DNA from 2 places in the Arthrobacter sp. Soil_C_49 genome. Region 1 is predicted to be linked to the other one. Evidence: predicted binding sites of a transcription regulator. Region 1 holds the regulator's gene; the other holds the start of a gene.
The links. The regulator HrcA, encoded in region 1, represses chaperone genes, less so after heat shock. The targets are predictions, from matches to a motif close to TTNGCACTCGNNNNNNNCGAGTGCNAA.

Region 1 (7,595 bases):
CGGCGGGCGCTTCTTTGCCTGTGAAGCCGGACAGGAGCTCGCGCTGAAGCCCGAACATCTCGGCCTTCTCCTCAGGCTCGGCATGGTCGTAGCCGAGCAGGTGCAGGATGCCGTGCGTGGTCAGCAGCAGCATTTCGTCCTGCAGCGAGTGGCCGGCGTTTCCGGCCTGGACCTTCGCCACCTGCGGGCATACGGCGATGTCCCCGAGCATGCCCTGGGGTGTTGGCCTGTCAGGAGTTCCGGGGGTCAGTTCGTCCATGGGCACCGAGAGGACGTCGGTGGCGCCGGGCTCGTCCATCAGCTCAATGTGCAGCTTCTCCATGGCCGGCTCGTCCACGAGGAGAATGGACAGTTCCGCCTGGGGATGGATGTACAGCTGCTCAAAGATGTACCTGGACAAGGCCACGAGTTCAGATTCGTCCACCTGGACGCCGGACTCGTTGTTGACCTCGATGCTCATGCGTGTTCCCCCCGTTTTTCCCGGCCTGCAGAATGCTTGACCCTGTTCCGCTGGACATCATCCCAGATGCTGTAGGCATTGACGATGTCGCCCACCAGCCGGTGCCGGACAACGTCTGCGGCGTCCAGGACGGAGAAGTTCACGTCCTCTATGCCCTGCAGGATTTCCTCCACGATGCGCAGCCCGGAACGCGTGCCGAAGGGCAGGTCCACCTGGGTGATGTCGCCGGTGACCACCATCTTGGACCCGAATCCCAGCCTGGTGAGGAACATCTTCATCTGCTCCGGCGTGGTGTTCTGGGCCTCATCGAGGATGATGAAGGCGTCGTTCAGGGTCCGGCCGCGCATGTACGCGAGCGGCGCCACTTCGATGGTTCCTGCTGCCATAAGCCGCGGAATGGACTCCGGGTCCATCATGTCGTGCAGGGCGTCGTACAGCGGACGGAGGTACGGATCGATTTTGTCGCTCAGGGTGCCGGGCAGGAAGCCAAGCCGCTCCCCTGCCTCGACGGCGGGCCGGGTCAGGATGATGCGGCTGACCTCTTTTTGCTGCAGGGCCTGAACGGCCTTGGCCATAGCGAGGTAGGTCTTTCCGGTACCGGCGGGACCGATTCCGAAGATCACGGTGTTGGCATCGATGGCGTCAACGTAGTTCTTCTGGTTCAGCGTCTTCGGGCGGATCGTTTTACCGCGGCTGGAGAGGATGTCATGGGTCAGCACGTCCACCGGGTTCTGCATGGACTGGGTGCGGAGCAGGGCCACGAGCTGCTGGAGCACTGCCGGGCTGATGACCGTGCCGCGTGCCACAAGTCCCCGGACCTCGTGGAGGAGCCGCATGATCCTCGGCACGTCCGTGGCCGGTCCGCTGATGGAAAGCTCGTTTCCTCGGACGTGGAAGTTCACATCGGGGAACTGCTCTTCAATGAACCGCAGCGCTTCATCATGGCTGCCGAGGGATTGAACCATCTGGTCGGAATTGTCGAAGAGGACTACTTCGGTGCGGACGCCAGGGAGTGTATGGGGAAATTCCCCCGCGGCGCCTTCGCCGGTGACAAGCCTGCGCTTTCCGTTAGCTGATTCAGTCATGGTGTTGGCCCGCGGGCCCGTGATCCCCTCGATCTCGAAAGAGTAGCTGCTGGCTGATCCGCGGCGGGCTGTCCCCGTTGCGTCTCAGCGGTACCCTCCATCTTACGCCAGCGGGCAGAGCCGGCCCCATAGCCGGGCAGGATGCCCAGGCCGGATCCCTGACGCTGACAGCGAACGCCGGACCGGCCTTCCGGCAGTCCGGCGTCATTAGGTATCAACTTCATATCGGCCTCATATCGTTCCCGTTGCAGTTGCCGGGCCGGGCTCCTTCAGCGGCATTGGTCCGCCGGGGCTGTGCAATGCTGGAAATCCAGGGTGCCGATGAAGCACCGGGGCTGACCGGGGATCGGCCTATTCAACCAGGAAAGGACAGGCAATCACCTTGCCGGAAACCGCAGGGCCCCGCCGGGCCGGAAGAGTCTTGAACGGTGCCCGTTCGATGCTTCTTGCCGGGCTTCTGGCTGCGGCCCCTGTCCTCACCGGCTGCATTGCTGAACCGGACCCGGCCCCCACCGGCGCCCTTGCCACAAGTCCCGCGGCTTCGGGCAGCGTGTCCGGGGCCCCGTCCACCAGCGCGCCCCTGGAAACCACCCAGTCCTCCAACAAGGCACCGGTCTATTGGATCGGCCGGAGCAACAGCAACGTTTTCCTCTACCGCGAGTTCCGGGATGTTCCGGAGCAGGAAAACCCCGTCACCCGCGCCCTGCGCGCCATGATGTCCGATAAGCCCCTGGACCCGGACTTCTTCACCCCATGGCAGAACCCCAAGGAATTGGCGACGTCGATTTCCGGCAAGGACGTCATCACTGTTGACGTGTCAGAGGACGCCTTCAACAGCAACCTGGACGCCGAGATGGCGGCCCGGGCCATCCAGCAACTGGTGTACACGGCCACCGCGGCTGCGGCCAGTTCCGGCCTGATCGACTCCGGCCAGCAGATCCGCGTACGCATCCTGGTGGACGGGCACACCGACTACATGGCGTTCAACCACGTCCAGCTGGGGTCCCTTATGGCCCGCACGGCAGGACTCGTGGCCCCGGTATGGATCATCGATCCGCAGGAGAACGTTGAGGTGGCGGACGGAAGCGTCAAGATCACCGGCCGGAGCACTGCTGCGGGCGGCAAGCTCCGCTGGCAGATCCTGCGCGCCGAGGAAAACGGAAACAAGGCGCCGTTCCTGACAGGCGAAACAACCGCGGCATCGGACCCTGCCCAGGCCGGGGTCTTTACGCTGGCGCTGACCTTGCCCGCCGGGGACTATGAGCTGCGCGTGGCGCAAACCTCGAACCCCGACGGCCAGCAGGACGGCACCGAAGACACCCGGGGATTCAAAGTCCGCTAGCCGGGCGGCCTCAGGCTGCCGGGGCCGCCCAGCGCCCGAGGATGTCGCTGGCGAGGACGACGGCGGCGGGACCGGCAGTCGATGAGCGCAGCACATGGTGTCCCAACAGGGCGGTCACGGCGCCCTGGCCGCACAGTTTTGTCACCTCGCGCTGGCTGATGCCGCCCTCGGGGCCGACGATGAGGAGTATTTCCCGCGGACCTTCAGGAGCATCAGTCGGGAGCCACGATTCCAGGACCATCCGCAGGGGACGCACGGCGTCCTCGTGCAGGATCACGGCGAGGTCGGCGGCCTGGACAGCAGCGGCGAGACCGGCGGTGTCGACGGCGGCACGCACCTCCGGGATCCAGGCGCGCCGGGCCTGTTTGGCGGCCGCGGTCACCACAGACTGCCACTTTGCGTGGGCCTTGGCCGCCCGGTCCCCCTTCCAGCGCACGATGGACCGTTCGGACTGCCACGGGATGACGGCGTCAATCCCCAGTTCGGTGGCGGTTTCGATGGCCAGTTCATCACGGTCGCCCTTGGCCAGGGCCTGGACCAGCACCAGCCTGACACCCGGCCGGTCCTCAACGCCGATGGACGAGCATTCGACCTCGAGGCCGGCCGGGGAAGCGGAAACAACTGTGCCGCTCATCCGGGTACCAGCGCCATCGACGATGTCCACGGGCTCACCGGGAGCCAGCCGTTTGACGGTCACCGCGTGCCGGGCCTCGAGTCCCTCGAGGACAAAGCGCCCTTCCGGTACCATCCGGTCCAGGGACCCGGACGCCGTGAAAAAGACGGGGTTGCTCACCGCTACAGGTTACCGAACCGGTCCCGGAGCTTGGCGAACATGCCGCCGCTGGCGGCCAGCTTGCCCTCCGTGATCTGCTCCCCGCGCAGCTTGGCGAGCTGGCGCAGCAGGTCTTCCTGGGCCGCGTCCAGCTTGGCCGGCGTCTCCACCTGCAGGTGGACCTTCAGGTCACCTCGGCCGTACCCGCGCAGGTGGGTGACGCCCAGCCCGCGCAGGGTGATGATCTCGCCGGACTGGGTTCCTGCCTTGACGTCGATGTCCTGGGGACCGTCGAAGGTTTCCAGGGTGACGTCGGTTCCCAGCGCGGCTGCAGTCATGGGGATGTTCAAGGTGGCGTGCAGGTCGTCGCCTTCGCGGACGTACGTGGCGTCGTTGTTGACCCGGATTTCAACGTACAGGTCACCTGCGGGGCCGCCGGCAGGACCGGCCTCGCCCTGGCCGGAGAGCTGGATGCGGGTGCCGGTGGCCACACCGGCGGGAACCTTAATGGTCAGCGAACGGCGGCTGCGGATGCGGCCCTGCCCGTTGCACTCGTTGCAGGGGTCCTTGATGACAGTTCCGAAACCTTCGCAGGTGCCGCACGGGGCCGCCGTCATCACCTGGCCCAGGATGGACCGGACCGCGCGCTGGACCTGGCCGCTGCCGCCGCAGATATCGCAGCGCTCGGGGTGGGTGCCCGGCCGGCAGCACGAGCCCTCGCAGGTGGGGCAGACTACTGCGGTATCCACTTCAAGCTTCTTGTTGACGCCGAACACGGCGTCGCGCAGTTCGATCCGGACGCTGATGAGCGCGTCCTGGCCGCGCCGGACCCGCGATGCGGGGCCGGTGGAACCGCCGGCACCGAAGAACGTGTCGAAGATGTCCTGGAAGGCGAAGCCCTGGCCTGCGTACGCCCCGCCGCCGAATCCGTTGTCCGTGCCGTTCTCGTTGCCCGTGGTGTCGTACACCCGGCGCTTCTGCGGATCGGAGAGAACTTCGTAGGCGTGGGTCACGGCCTTGAAGCGGTCTGCAACGTCCTCACCGGGATTTACGTCGGGGTGGAGGGTGCGGGCCAGCTTGCGGTAGGCCTTCTTGATCTCTTCCCCGGTAGCATCCGGTGAGACTCCAAGGACTTCGTAGTGGCTGCTCAAAGTTCGTATCTCTTCCTTGTTGTTTTGCCTGCAGCTGTACTGCCGGCGCTACTGTTCTTGGCTGGGAGCCGGACGGCGCGGGTCAGGGTCCCAAAATCCGTGACAGGTACCGGGCGACGGCCCTGACCGCGGCCATCGTGGTGGGATAGTCCATCCTGGTGGGCCCCAGGATGCCGATCTTCGCGACGCTGTCCGGCCCGTATCCCGTGGCGACCACCGAAGCCTCCGCCAGCCCGTCATACGGGTTCTCGCGGCCGATGCTGACGGCCACGCCCCGGTGGTCCTGCGCCATCTCGCTCAGGAGCCGCAGCATCACCACCTGTTCCTCCAGCGCCTCCAGCACAGGTCCGATGCTGAGCGGAAAATCCACGTTGGAACGGGCAAGGTTGGCTGTACCGGCCATCACCATGCGGTCCTCGCGGCTGTTGTGGGCCAGGGCTTCCAGTCCGTGCGCCAGCGCCTGGGCTGCCTGCCGCTGCGCGGGAGCGGCGCCGGACACCACTCCGGGCAGGGACTGCGTGAGCTGGCTCAGTGCCGTCCCGCCGAGGGATGCCAGGAAATGCGTGCGCAGCGTGGCCAGGACGTCATCGCCCATGTCCTGCCCGACGTCGATGACCCGCTGCTCCACTTTGCCGCTGTTGGCGATCAGCACCACCAGCACCTTCCGCGGCGCCAGGAGGACGAATTCAATATGGCGGACCAGTGCGCGGTTGAGGTGCGGGTACTGGACCACCGCCACCTGGTTGGTCAGCTGGGACAGCAGCCGGACCGTGCGCTCCAGGACGTCGTCGAGATCATCGGCGCCTTCCAGGAGCGACTGGATGGCACGCCGCTCTGCCTGGGACAGAGGTTTGACCGCGGAAATCTGGTCCACGAAGAGCCGGTAGCCCTTGTCCGTGGGAATCCGGCCTGCGCTGGTGTGCGGGGCCGTGATCAGCCCTTCGTCCTCAAGCGCGGCCATGTCATTGCGAATGGTGGCGCTGGAGACACCAAGATGGTGCCGTTCCACCAGGGCCTTGGACCCGACGGGCTCGCGCGAGTGGACGTAGTCCTCCACGATGGCCCGCAGTACTTCAAGCTTGCGCGGCTCGCTCACACTCCACCTCCATCCAGGGATCAGGGCAGCCGTTCCGCCCGCACCGTACCTCACAGGGGTTAGCACTCGACATGCCTAAGTGCTAACAGTCTATTATGACTCGCCCCGTTGTTAGCATTGGTACCGCTCCGGGCGAAATTCCGGGCCCGGATCCAGCACGAAGCGGAGTTCATCCATGCAATACCAGAACTGGGGAGCCCAGGACCTGACCGCGCCCGCACGGACGCAACTGCCCGAAGTGCCGGCAGAGCGGGGAATGGTGCTGGAGGAGGTCCAGTCCGGCTGGGTCGGGGCGGTCACCCGGGTGGAAAAATCGGGCGGCATGCATGTGGTGGCCCTGGAGGACCGCCGGGGCAAGTCGCGGTCCTTCCGGCTGGGCTTCGGTTTCCTCCTGGAAGGCCAGCCGATCCGGCTAATGCCGCCAGCACCCAAGCAGGCCGGCGGCCCGGCCGCCGGGCGGACAGCGTCCGGTTCGGTGCGGGTGGCCGGGCAGCGCGCGCAGGTGGCCAAGGCGAGCCGCATCTGGGTGGAGGGAAAGCACGACGCCGAACTGGTGGAAAAGGTCTGGGGAGACGACCTCCGAGTGGAGGGCATCGTCGTCGAGCCCCTGCACGGCATTGATGACCTGGCCGCGGCCGTTGCCGGCTTCAATCCCGGTCCCGGCCGGCGCCTGGGCGTGCTGGTGGACCACCTGGTGCCCGACTCCAAGGAGTCGCGCATTGCCGATGCCGTGATGGCATCCCCCGGAGCTGCCGGCAACGTCCTGATTGTCGGCCACCCCTACGTGGACGTGTGGCAGGCGATCCGTCCGGCCGTCCTGGGTATTGAGACGTGGCCTGAAGTGCCCCGCGGTCAGGACTGGAAGACCGGTATCCTCAGGGCATTCGGCTGGCCGCACTCCACCAAGGAAGACATCGGGCTGGGATGGCAGAAACTGCTGGGCGCGGTCCGCACCTACGCGGACCTGGAAGCGTCGTTGCTGGGCCGGGTGGAGGAAGTGATCGATTTCCTCACGGTCCCTTAGGGCAGGCGCGGACGCCTGCACCAAGTATTCTTGGTACTGCGGTATCTGCCGATGGCGGCGCCGCAGCAGATATTGGCATTCTTAGTCGGCAGCATTGCACTTTCGAAGGAACAGACTGTGGCAGAAAACGCACGCGATCACAGGGACAGCCAGGGCGGCCAGGGCCGTTCGGAGTACCATGGCGTCCCGGCGAATGCCCTGCCCCTGACGGCCAGCGAGGACAGGCAGTGGGCTACGCTCTCGCACTTCGGCGGGATCCTGGGCTGCGTTCCTGCGCTCCTGATCTACTTGATCTTCCGTGACCGCGGCCCTTTTACCGCCCAGGAGTCCAAGGAGGCGCTGAACTTCAGCCTGCCTCCCACCATCGCCGCTGTGGTGGCCAATATCCTGGTGTTCGTGCCTGTGGTGGGCAACATCTTTGCCGTGGTCGCCACACTGATCTGGATCGCGCTGACCTGCTTCTCGGTGGCGGCCGGCATCCGCGTGAACCGCGGCCAGCCGTACCGGTACCAGTACAACCTCCGCTGGATCAAGTAATCCCCACCGGCACCCTAGCCTCGCTTCGCTTCGGCCAGGGAACCCTGCCGGCGTGGGCCCACCCGGGTGCATGCGCAGCATCGAGTTAACCTTCGATGGCTCCCTGGATGCCCTGATCCGGTCCGATT
Region 2 (7,595 bases), on a different contig from region 1:
AGATCTGGCCGACCGGAAGCTTCTTCTCCGCCTGGAACACGTCCTCCACCCGGCCCTTGGCCCAATAGCCCGAAAGCGAGACCTGTTTGCGGTCCAGGCCGCGCTGCTTGAACAGGACGTCGCGGAGGGCCTTCATGTAGCCGCGCTCGCCGTGGGCGAAGACGTCAACGCGGCCGCCGGGCCACTCGGCGTCCGCCACGGCCTGGACCAGGAGGTCGCTCTCGCCGGCGGGGACGCCGTGGCGGGTGAGCCAGTGGAGTTCCACGCCGGCGGGGGCCGCGATCGCCTGGATGTCGGCGTCGGAATCCACCTCAAGGAATGCCAGGCCGGTGGCTTCCCGGGGCAATGACTCCAGGCATGCCGCAATGGCCGGCAGCGCAGCCTCGTCGCCGGCGAAGAGGTACCAGTCAGCATCGGGTGCGGGGTTGTAGGCGCCGCCCGGGCCGGTGAAGGTCAGGGTGTCGCCCGGCTGTGCCTGCGCGGCCCAGGGACCAGCCAGTCCTTCGTCCCCATGCACTACAAAGTCGATGGCCAGTTCGCGTGCAGCAGCATCCACCCAGCGGATGGTGTAGGTCCGGGTAAAGGGCCACTGTTCCCGCGGCATGGTTTCCCGGATGCTCCACAGATCCAGCGGGGAGGGGTACTCGATGCCCGGCTGCGGGAAAACAAGCTTGACGTACCGGTCCACAAAGTCGTTGTTGGCGAAGTCCGCGAAGCCGTCCCCGCCGGCAACGATCCGGACCATGTGCGGGGACAGTTCTTCCCTGCGGACCACGGTGAGGTTGACCTGCGGACGGCTTTTTTTGGTGGCGCTGGTGGCGGCGGGCAGAATGCTCATAAGGCAAGCCTAAGCTAAGGGACTGGCGGGAGTTCCCAGGTTACGTCCGGCGCACCCTGGCCGCGCAGGAGTTCGTTGACGCGGCTGAAGGGCCGGGAGCCAAAGAAACCGCGGGACGCGGACAGCGGGCTGGGGTGGGCGCTCGCCACGGCGGGAGCCCCCTCCAGGAGCGGCCGGACGCTTTCCGCGTCCTTGCCCCACAGCACGGCAACGAGGGGCTGCCGTGACCCGTCCGGACGGCGCCGGCGTGCGACGGCGGTGACGGCCGCCGTCGTGATCTTCTCCCAGCCTTTGCCGCGGTGCGAGCCGGCTGCCCCCGCCCGCACCGTCATGACGCGGTTCAGGAGCAGCACGCCCTGGTCGGCCCAGGCGGACAGGTCCCCGTGCATCCGCGCAGGGACTCCGAGGTCCGCTTCAAGCTCGCGGTAGATATTGGCAAGGCTGCGCGGAATGGGCCGCGTGGTCGGCGCTACCGAAAAGGACAGTCCCACCGCGTGGCCGGGCGTGGGGTAGGGGTCCTGCCCCACAATCAGCACCTTGACGTCCGCGAGCGGCTGCCGGAAGGCGCGCAGGACGTTCGACGGCGCCGGCAGGACCTGGTGCCCCGCTGCCACTTCGCCGGCAAGGAAGGCGAGCACCTGGCGGAGTTCCGTTTCGACCCCCGCCAGGGCTTCGGCCCAGTCGGGGGCCATCAGCTCGTCCAGCGGGAGCGCCGCAAGTTCTGTGAAACCGAGTGTGTCCGCCGGTTCCGGTGCCAGGTCGAACAGGGCATCTGATTCAAACACCGTCCCATTCTTGCAGGGGCCGCCCCCGTCCGCGGCGCCTGATCCGCCCGTCGCTCCAAATGACATTGGTGTTATTCGCCCGTACCATGGGGGTCAGACAATTTTCGCAACCAGCAGGAGGAGTGTGCAGTGGCGGAACCAGCTCGGGAGCACCTGCCGGAGCAGGAACCACGGCATCCGCTCCTGGCCGATTTCACGCTCCGTGACTCGCCGTTGAGCGAGCGGGAGCAGCAGATGCTGGCGCTGGAGCGGCAGTGGTGGAAGTACGCCGGCGCCAAGGAACAGGCCATCCGGGAGCTCTTCGACCTCTCCGCGACGCACTACTACCAGCTGCTGAATGCCCTCATTGACACCGAGGATGCGCTGGCCCACGATCCCATGCTGGTCAAGCGATTGCGTAGACTACGTACGTCGCGCCAGCGTGCACGTACCGCACGGCGCCTGGGGTCCGACGCGTAAGAAGCTCGCGCTGTCCCCTCCAGCAGCAAACCAACAAGGATGTCATCCACCATGACCAGATACGCCCGCGATGAATTCGACAAGGTCCCGGAGTCTGCTTCGCGACAAGGTGTCCACCGTACGGCTTCGGGCCCAACCCGGGTGCGGCTGTGGCCGATCCTCGCGGTAGGCGTGGCCGCGCTGGTCATCGGACTGGTGTCCTTCCTGATCCTTCCCAAGCTCGGGTTCAACACCGCCGGCAGCCAGGCGTCAGTCAGCCAGGAGGCAGCGCCGCTGGCCGGCACCGGCTCCACCCCCTCGGCGGCTCCGGACGCATCCCCCTCCGCTGAGGCGCAGCCGTCCGCCTCGGCTGAACCGGAACCCAGCGCCGAGCCCGAACCCGAACCGAGCGCGTCTTCCGACGCCCCGGCAGTCATCAACAAGGCGCAGCCCGTTGCCGTCTACAACGCCGCGGGCACGGCAGGCCTGGCCAGCCGGGTTGGCGGCACGCTCCAGGCTGACGGCTGGACGCTGGGGCAGGTGGGCAACTGGGCCGGCTCGCCGCAGCAAACCTCCATCATCTTCTATTCGGGCGCCGGCCAGCTCGCCAGCGCCCAGGCCCTGGCGGAGCTCCTCGGCATCCCCACGCTGGTGAACAGCACCGAATTCCAGGTGCCCCTGGTTGTGGTGCTGGGCCCCGGCTACCGGTAAACAGCGCCTTGTTCCGCGCACGCCGTCCCGGCTGTTACACCTGAATAACTATTGCCGTCCGCCCCGGAGCCGTCCCGTCCCGCCGGCAGGGAGTTGGCTAGAGTGATTTTCAGGTTCGGTCCGGGCCACCCCGAACACAGCGGTGTGGACGCCCGGACGCAACGGAAAGAGTGGTCGGACATGGCACTGGGAACCGTCAAATGGTTCAACGCGGAAAAGGGCTACGGTTTCATCACCGTGGACGGCACGGGCGATGACATCTTTGTCCACTGGTCTGCCATCCAGGGCGAAGGCTACCGGGCCCTCGACGAAGGCCAGCGCGTGGAGTTGGAAGTCGGCGAAGGCGAGAAGGGCCCGCAGGCCGAAAGCGTCCGGCCGGCCGGGTGAACAGCACTTTCCTCCGTCCCGCGGCCATCCGCCGGGCGCTCATCACAGCTGCCGCCTGCGCAACCCTCACCCTGACCGCCTGCTCCGGTGCCACCGGCAACGCGAGGGTGGAACCGGCGGAAGCGTCCGGGGACGGCACCCTCCGGGTCGGGCTGATCCTGGACAGCACCGGGGACAACGCCTTCCTGAACGCACCCCAGCTGGCTGCCGTCAAGCTCGCCGTGCAGGAGATTAACACCGCCGGCGGCCACAAAGGCAAGCCGGTGGAACTCCTCCCTCCCGAAACCGGGCAGGATGCGGCCGGGCAGGCCCAGGCACTCGTTGCCGCAAAGGCTGACGTTGTCATCGGCCCCACGGATTCCAGCCACGCCGCCGCTGCCATCGACATCCTCTCCCGCGCCCGGACCCCGCTCATCTCACCGGCCAACACGGCTGCCGGCCTCAGCACCTCCAACAGCGGCGGCTACTACTTCCGGACCGCAGCTGCCGACGTCGCGCAGGGCCCCGTCCTCGTGAAGCTCGCCAAGGACGCCGGCGCCGCCACGGTGGCGGTGCTGCACCAGGAAGGCTCCTATGGCACTGACGTGTCAGCCGCCGTCGCCACCGCTGCTGAACAGGCCGGAATGAAAGTGGCTGCTACCGCCGGTTTCACGCCGGGCGGGGCGGGCAGCGCCGCCGCTGCCGTGCAGAAGGCCGCCGCGGATGCCATTATTGTCATCGCCCGAGACGGTGCCCAGGGCGCCCTGGCCGAACTGGCCAATGCCGGCGTGGACGGGAAGCGGATCATCCTCAGCGACGGCGCCTTCGCGCGCTACGGTTCCCGCCTGCCCGCCAAGTCCCTCGACGGCGCCCGCGCGGTGGTTGCCGGGCAGCTTCCCGATGCGGGCTTCCAGGCCAGGCTGCTCGCGGTGGACCCGGGCCTGAAGGACGTATCGTTCGCCGCCGAGGCCTACGACGCCGTAACTGTTGCTGCCCTCGCCGCCGCCCGCGCGCAGGATGACGCGGGTCGCTCCATCGCCGCCAACCTCATTCCTGCCTCCGGTGGAGCGGTGGAAGGATCCTCCGGGACACCTGCTGCCGAAGCCTGTCTCACCTATAAGGACTGCCGGGCGGGGCTGATGACCCGCCCCGATATTAATTACGACGGCGAATCCGGCCCGGTTGCCTTTGACGCCAACGGGGACATCACCAGCGCCACCTTCACCGTCTATACCTACGGGGCTGACAACAACCCGGCGCCCAGCGGCCGGGAGACCGCCGGACGGGCAGCGGGCTGAGCTTCGCCGTCGGCTAAACGGGACAAAGCAGGGTCTTATTCGCTTGCACTCTCACGTGGGGAGTGCTAATTATTGAGTTAGCACTCTGACGTACCGACTGCTAAAGCAAAGCTGGTTCCGGCCCGCGGCGCGCTGCACCGGTCGAGGAGCGAAGAAACACCTAACTGGAGTGAGATCCCCAGCCGGAGGCATACAGAGGCCGAAGGTGAAGGATCGTCCGTCGCGGGCACTGCAGCGAAGGTTCATTCTTAACGACTGTCCCGAAAGGACTACTGCCGTTATGGCCAAGATCATTGCATTTGATGAAGAGGCACGCCGCGGCCTTGAGCGGGGCCTGAACATCCTCGCCGACGCCGTTAAGGTCACCCTCGGCCCGCGTGGACGCAACGTCGTCCTCGAGAAGAAGTGGGGCGCCCCCACGATCACCAACGATGGTGTTTCCATCGCCAAGGAGATCGAGCTGGACGATCCTTACGAGAAGATCGGCGCCGAGCTGGTCAAGGAAGTTGCCAAGAAGACGGACGACGTCGCCGGCGACGGTACCACCACGGCAACCGTGCTGGCACAGGCACTGGTGAAGGAAGGCCTGCGCAACGTTGCTGCCGGCGCCGACCCGCTGTCCCTCAAGCGCGGCATCGAGAAGGCCGTTGAGGCCGTCACCGCCGAACTGCTGAACTCCGCCAAGGAAATCGAAACCAAGGAAGAGATCGCCGCTACGGCATCCATCTCCGCCGGTGACGAGGAAATCGGTGCCCTCATCGCCGAAGCCCTGGACAAGGTGGGCAAGGAAGGCGTCATCACGGTCGAGGAGTCCAACACCTTCGGCCTGGAGCTTGAGCTCACCGAAGGCATGCGCTTCGACAAGGGCTACATCTCCGCCTACTTCGTCACCGACGCAGAGCGCCAGGAAACGGTCCTCGAGGATCCGTACATCCTGATCGTCAACTCCAAGATCTCCAACGTCAAGGAACTGGTTGCTGTCCTCGAGAAGGTCATGCAGTCCAACAAGCCGCTGCTGATCATCGCCGAAGACATTGAGGGCGAGGCCCTGGCCACCCTGATCGTCAACAAGATCCGCGGCACCTTCAAGTCTGTCGCCGTCAAGGCTCCGGGCTTCGGTGACCGCCGCAAGGCACAGCTCGCCGACATCGCTGTCCTCACCGGTGGCCAGGTCATCTCCGAAGAAGTTGGCCTCAAGCTGGAGAACGCCGGCCTGGAGCTCCTGGGCAAGGCACGCAAGGTTGTTGTCACCAAGGACGAGACCACCATCGTCGAAGGTGCGGGCGACGCCGACCAGATCGCCGGCCGCGTTGCCCAGATCCGCGCCGAGATCGAGAACTCCGATTCGGACTACGACCGCGAGAAGCTGCAGGAGCGCCTGGCCAAGCTGGCCGGCGGCGTTGCAGTCATCAAGGCCGGTGCCGCGACCGAGGTTGAGCTCAAGGAGCGCAAGCACCGCATCGAAGACGCAGTGCGCAACGCCAAGGCTGCTGTTGAAGAAGGCATCGTCGCCGGTGGCGGCGTGGCCCTCATCCAGGCCGGTGCCAAGGCATTCGCCAACCTGCAGCTGTCCGGTGACGAAGCAACCGGTGCGAACATCGTCCGCGTTGCCATCGACGCCCCGCTGAAGCAGATCGCCTTCAACGCCGGCCTGGAGCCGGGCGTTGTGGTTGACAAGGTCCGCGGCCTGCCTGCCGGCCACGGCTTGAACGCCGCAACCGGCGAGTACGTCGACCTGCTGGCTGCCGGTGTGAACGATCCCGTCAAGGTGACCCGCTCTGCACTGCAGAACGCGGCCTCCATCGCCGGCCTGTTCCTCACCACCGAGGCAGTTGTGGCCGACAAGCCCGAGAAGAACGCTGCCCCGGTTGGCGGCGGCGACGACATGGGCGGCATGGGCGGCTTCTAAGCCTTTCCTGCCGGACCTGGTCCCGCGAAATACATAAATGCGGCCCCCTCTTTCGAGGGGGCCGCATTTGTTTTGTCCAGCGGGGGAGTGTTTACTTCCTTGCGCTGGCCAGCATTCCTTCAACTTCCTTCTTGAACGCGTCGGCAGCGGCCTGCGGCGAGAGGCGGTCATAAAGGACTTCATCGGTGTACCGCTTGATGACGTTCTGCACGCTGCCGGCACCCACCGGCGGAACCGGCGGCGCTTCCTTGATGTCCGGGGCGATGTCCTTGAGGAAGCCGACTACGGTGGTGTCCGCAGGCTTCAGCGAGGGGGTGATGCCCTCCACGATCTCCGGGTTGGTGGGGACGCCCCGGTCGGTCATGAGGACGGCCCCGGCTTCGGGGCTGTTGGCCAGGTAGTTGATGAACGTGGCGGCGGCTTCCGGGTGCTTTGTGCGGGAGGATGCGGACCAGAACATGGTGGGCTTGTAGTACATGCCGTTCCCTGCAGCGGAGCCGTCCGTGCTGGGGGCGCGGAGCATTTTGATGCTGCTGCCGGTGGTCGCCTCGAGGGAGCCGAGCTGGTTGGTCCACCACCAGGCCATGCCAACCCTGTTGGTGCCGAACAGACTTTCTTCCAGCCCCGCGCCGGCGTCTTCCGTGGCGACGGTGGCGGGCGGGCTGGCCTTCGAATCACGCTGTTCTTTCAGGCGTTCCCAGAAGGAGGCAGCCGTGGAGGTTTCGAAGTCCAGCTTGCCGTCCTCTGAATAGAGGTTCTCGCCGTGCTGCCGCAGCCAGATGATCAGGTCCGCTTCGTTGGTGCCGTAGGCCGCGCCGTAGTTCTTGCCGTCACCTGAGGCGCTGATCTTGGCGGCCGTGGCCATGAAGTCATCCCAAGTCCACTTTGTGTCATCCGGAAGCGGAACGTTCGCGGCTTCGAACACCTTGGTATTGGCCATGACCACGTAGGCGTTCTGGCCGGTGCTCAAGCCGTACTGGGCATCATCGTACTGGCCTGATGCCAGCGCTTCCTTATCCAGCTTGGACGTGTCGATGCCCTTCTGCTTGGACAGGTCCAGGAGGGCTCCGCGTCCGCCGTATTCCGCGATGTACTTCTGGTCCATCTGGATGACGTCGGGTGCATCGTTCGCAGCAGTCTTAGTGGCGAGCTTGTCCCAGTAGCTGGCCCACTCGCCAGGCTCGGACTCAATCTTGATGTTCGGGTGTTCGGCTTCGAAAGCGTCAATGACCTTTTCGGTCTGCGCATTG

Region 2: groL (chaperonin GroEL) is a predicted target of HrcA. The motif match lies at 4,514-4,540, and genes of this name have one in related genera.

Annotation. Positions count from the first base shown of each region.
Region 1 covers NZ_JBDGJZ010000001.1:592,601-600,195, forward strand. Annotated here, with positions in the region: gene ybeY (rRNA maturation RNase YbeY) at 1-460, opposite strand, end outside; gene AC3A4Z_RS02765 (PhoH family protein) at 457-1,545, opposite strand; gene AC3A4Z_RS02770 (GerMN domain-containing protein) at 1,985-2,887, shown strand; gene AC3A4Z_RS02775 (16S rRNA (uracil(1498)-N(3))-methyltransferase) at 2,898-3,680, opposite strand; gene dnaJ (molecular chaperone DnaJ) at 3,683-4,810, opposite strand; gene hrcA (heat-inducible transcriptional repressor HrcA) at 4,893-5,906, opposite strand; gene AC3A4Z_RS02790 (DUF3097 domain-containing protein) at 6,082-6,930, shown strand; gene AC3A4Z_RS02795 (DUF4870 domain-containing protein) at 7,048-7,467, shown strand; gene AC3A4Z_RS02800 (2'-5' RNA ligase family protein) at 7,520-7,595, shown strand, end outside.
Region 2 covers NZ_JBDGJZ010000016.1:76,926-84,520, reverse strand. Annotated here, with positions in the region: gene AC3A4Z_RS20065 (siderophore-interacting protein) at 1-838, opposite strand, end outside; gene AC3A4Z_RS20060 (uracil-DNA glycosylase) at 853-1,623, opposite strand; gene AC3A4Z_RS20055 (DUF3263 domain-containing protein) at 1,753-2,082, shown strand; gene AC3A4Z_RS20050 (LytR C-terminal domain-containing protein) at 2,134-2,772, shown strand; gene AC3A4Z_RS20045 (cold-shock protein) at 2,953-3,159, shown strand; gene AC3A4Z_RS20040 (ABC transporter substrate-binding protein) at 3,156-4,436, shown strand; gene groL (chaperonin GroEL) at 4,717-6,345, shown strand; gene AC3A4Z_RS20030 (ABC transporter substrate-binding protein) at 6,437-7,595, opposite strand, start outside.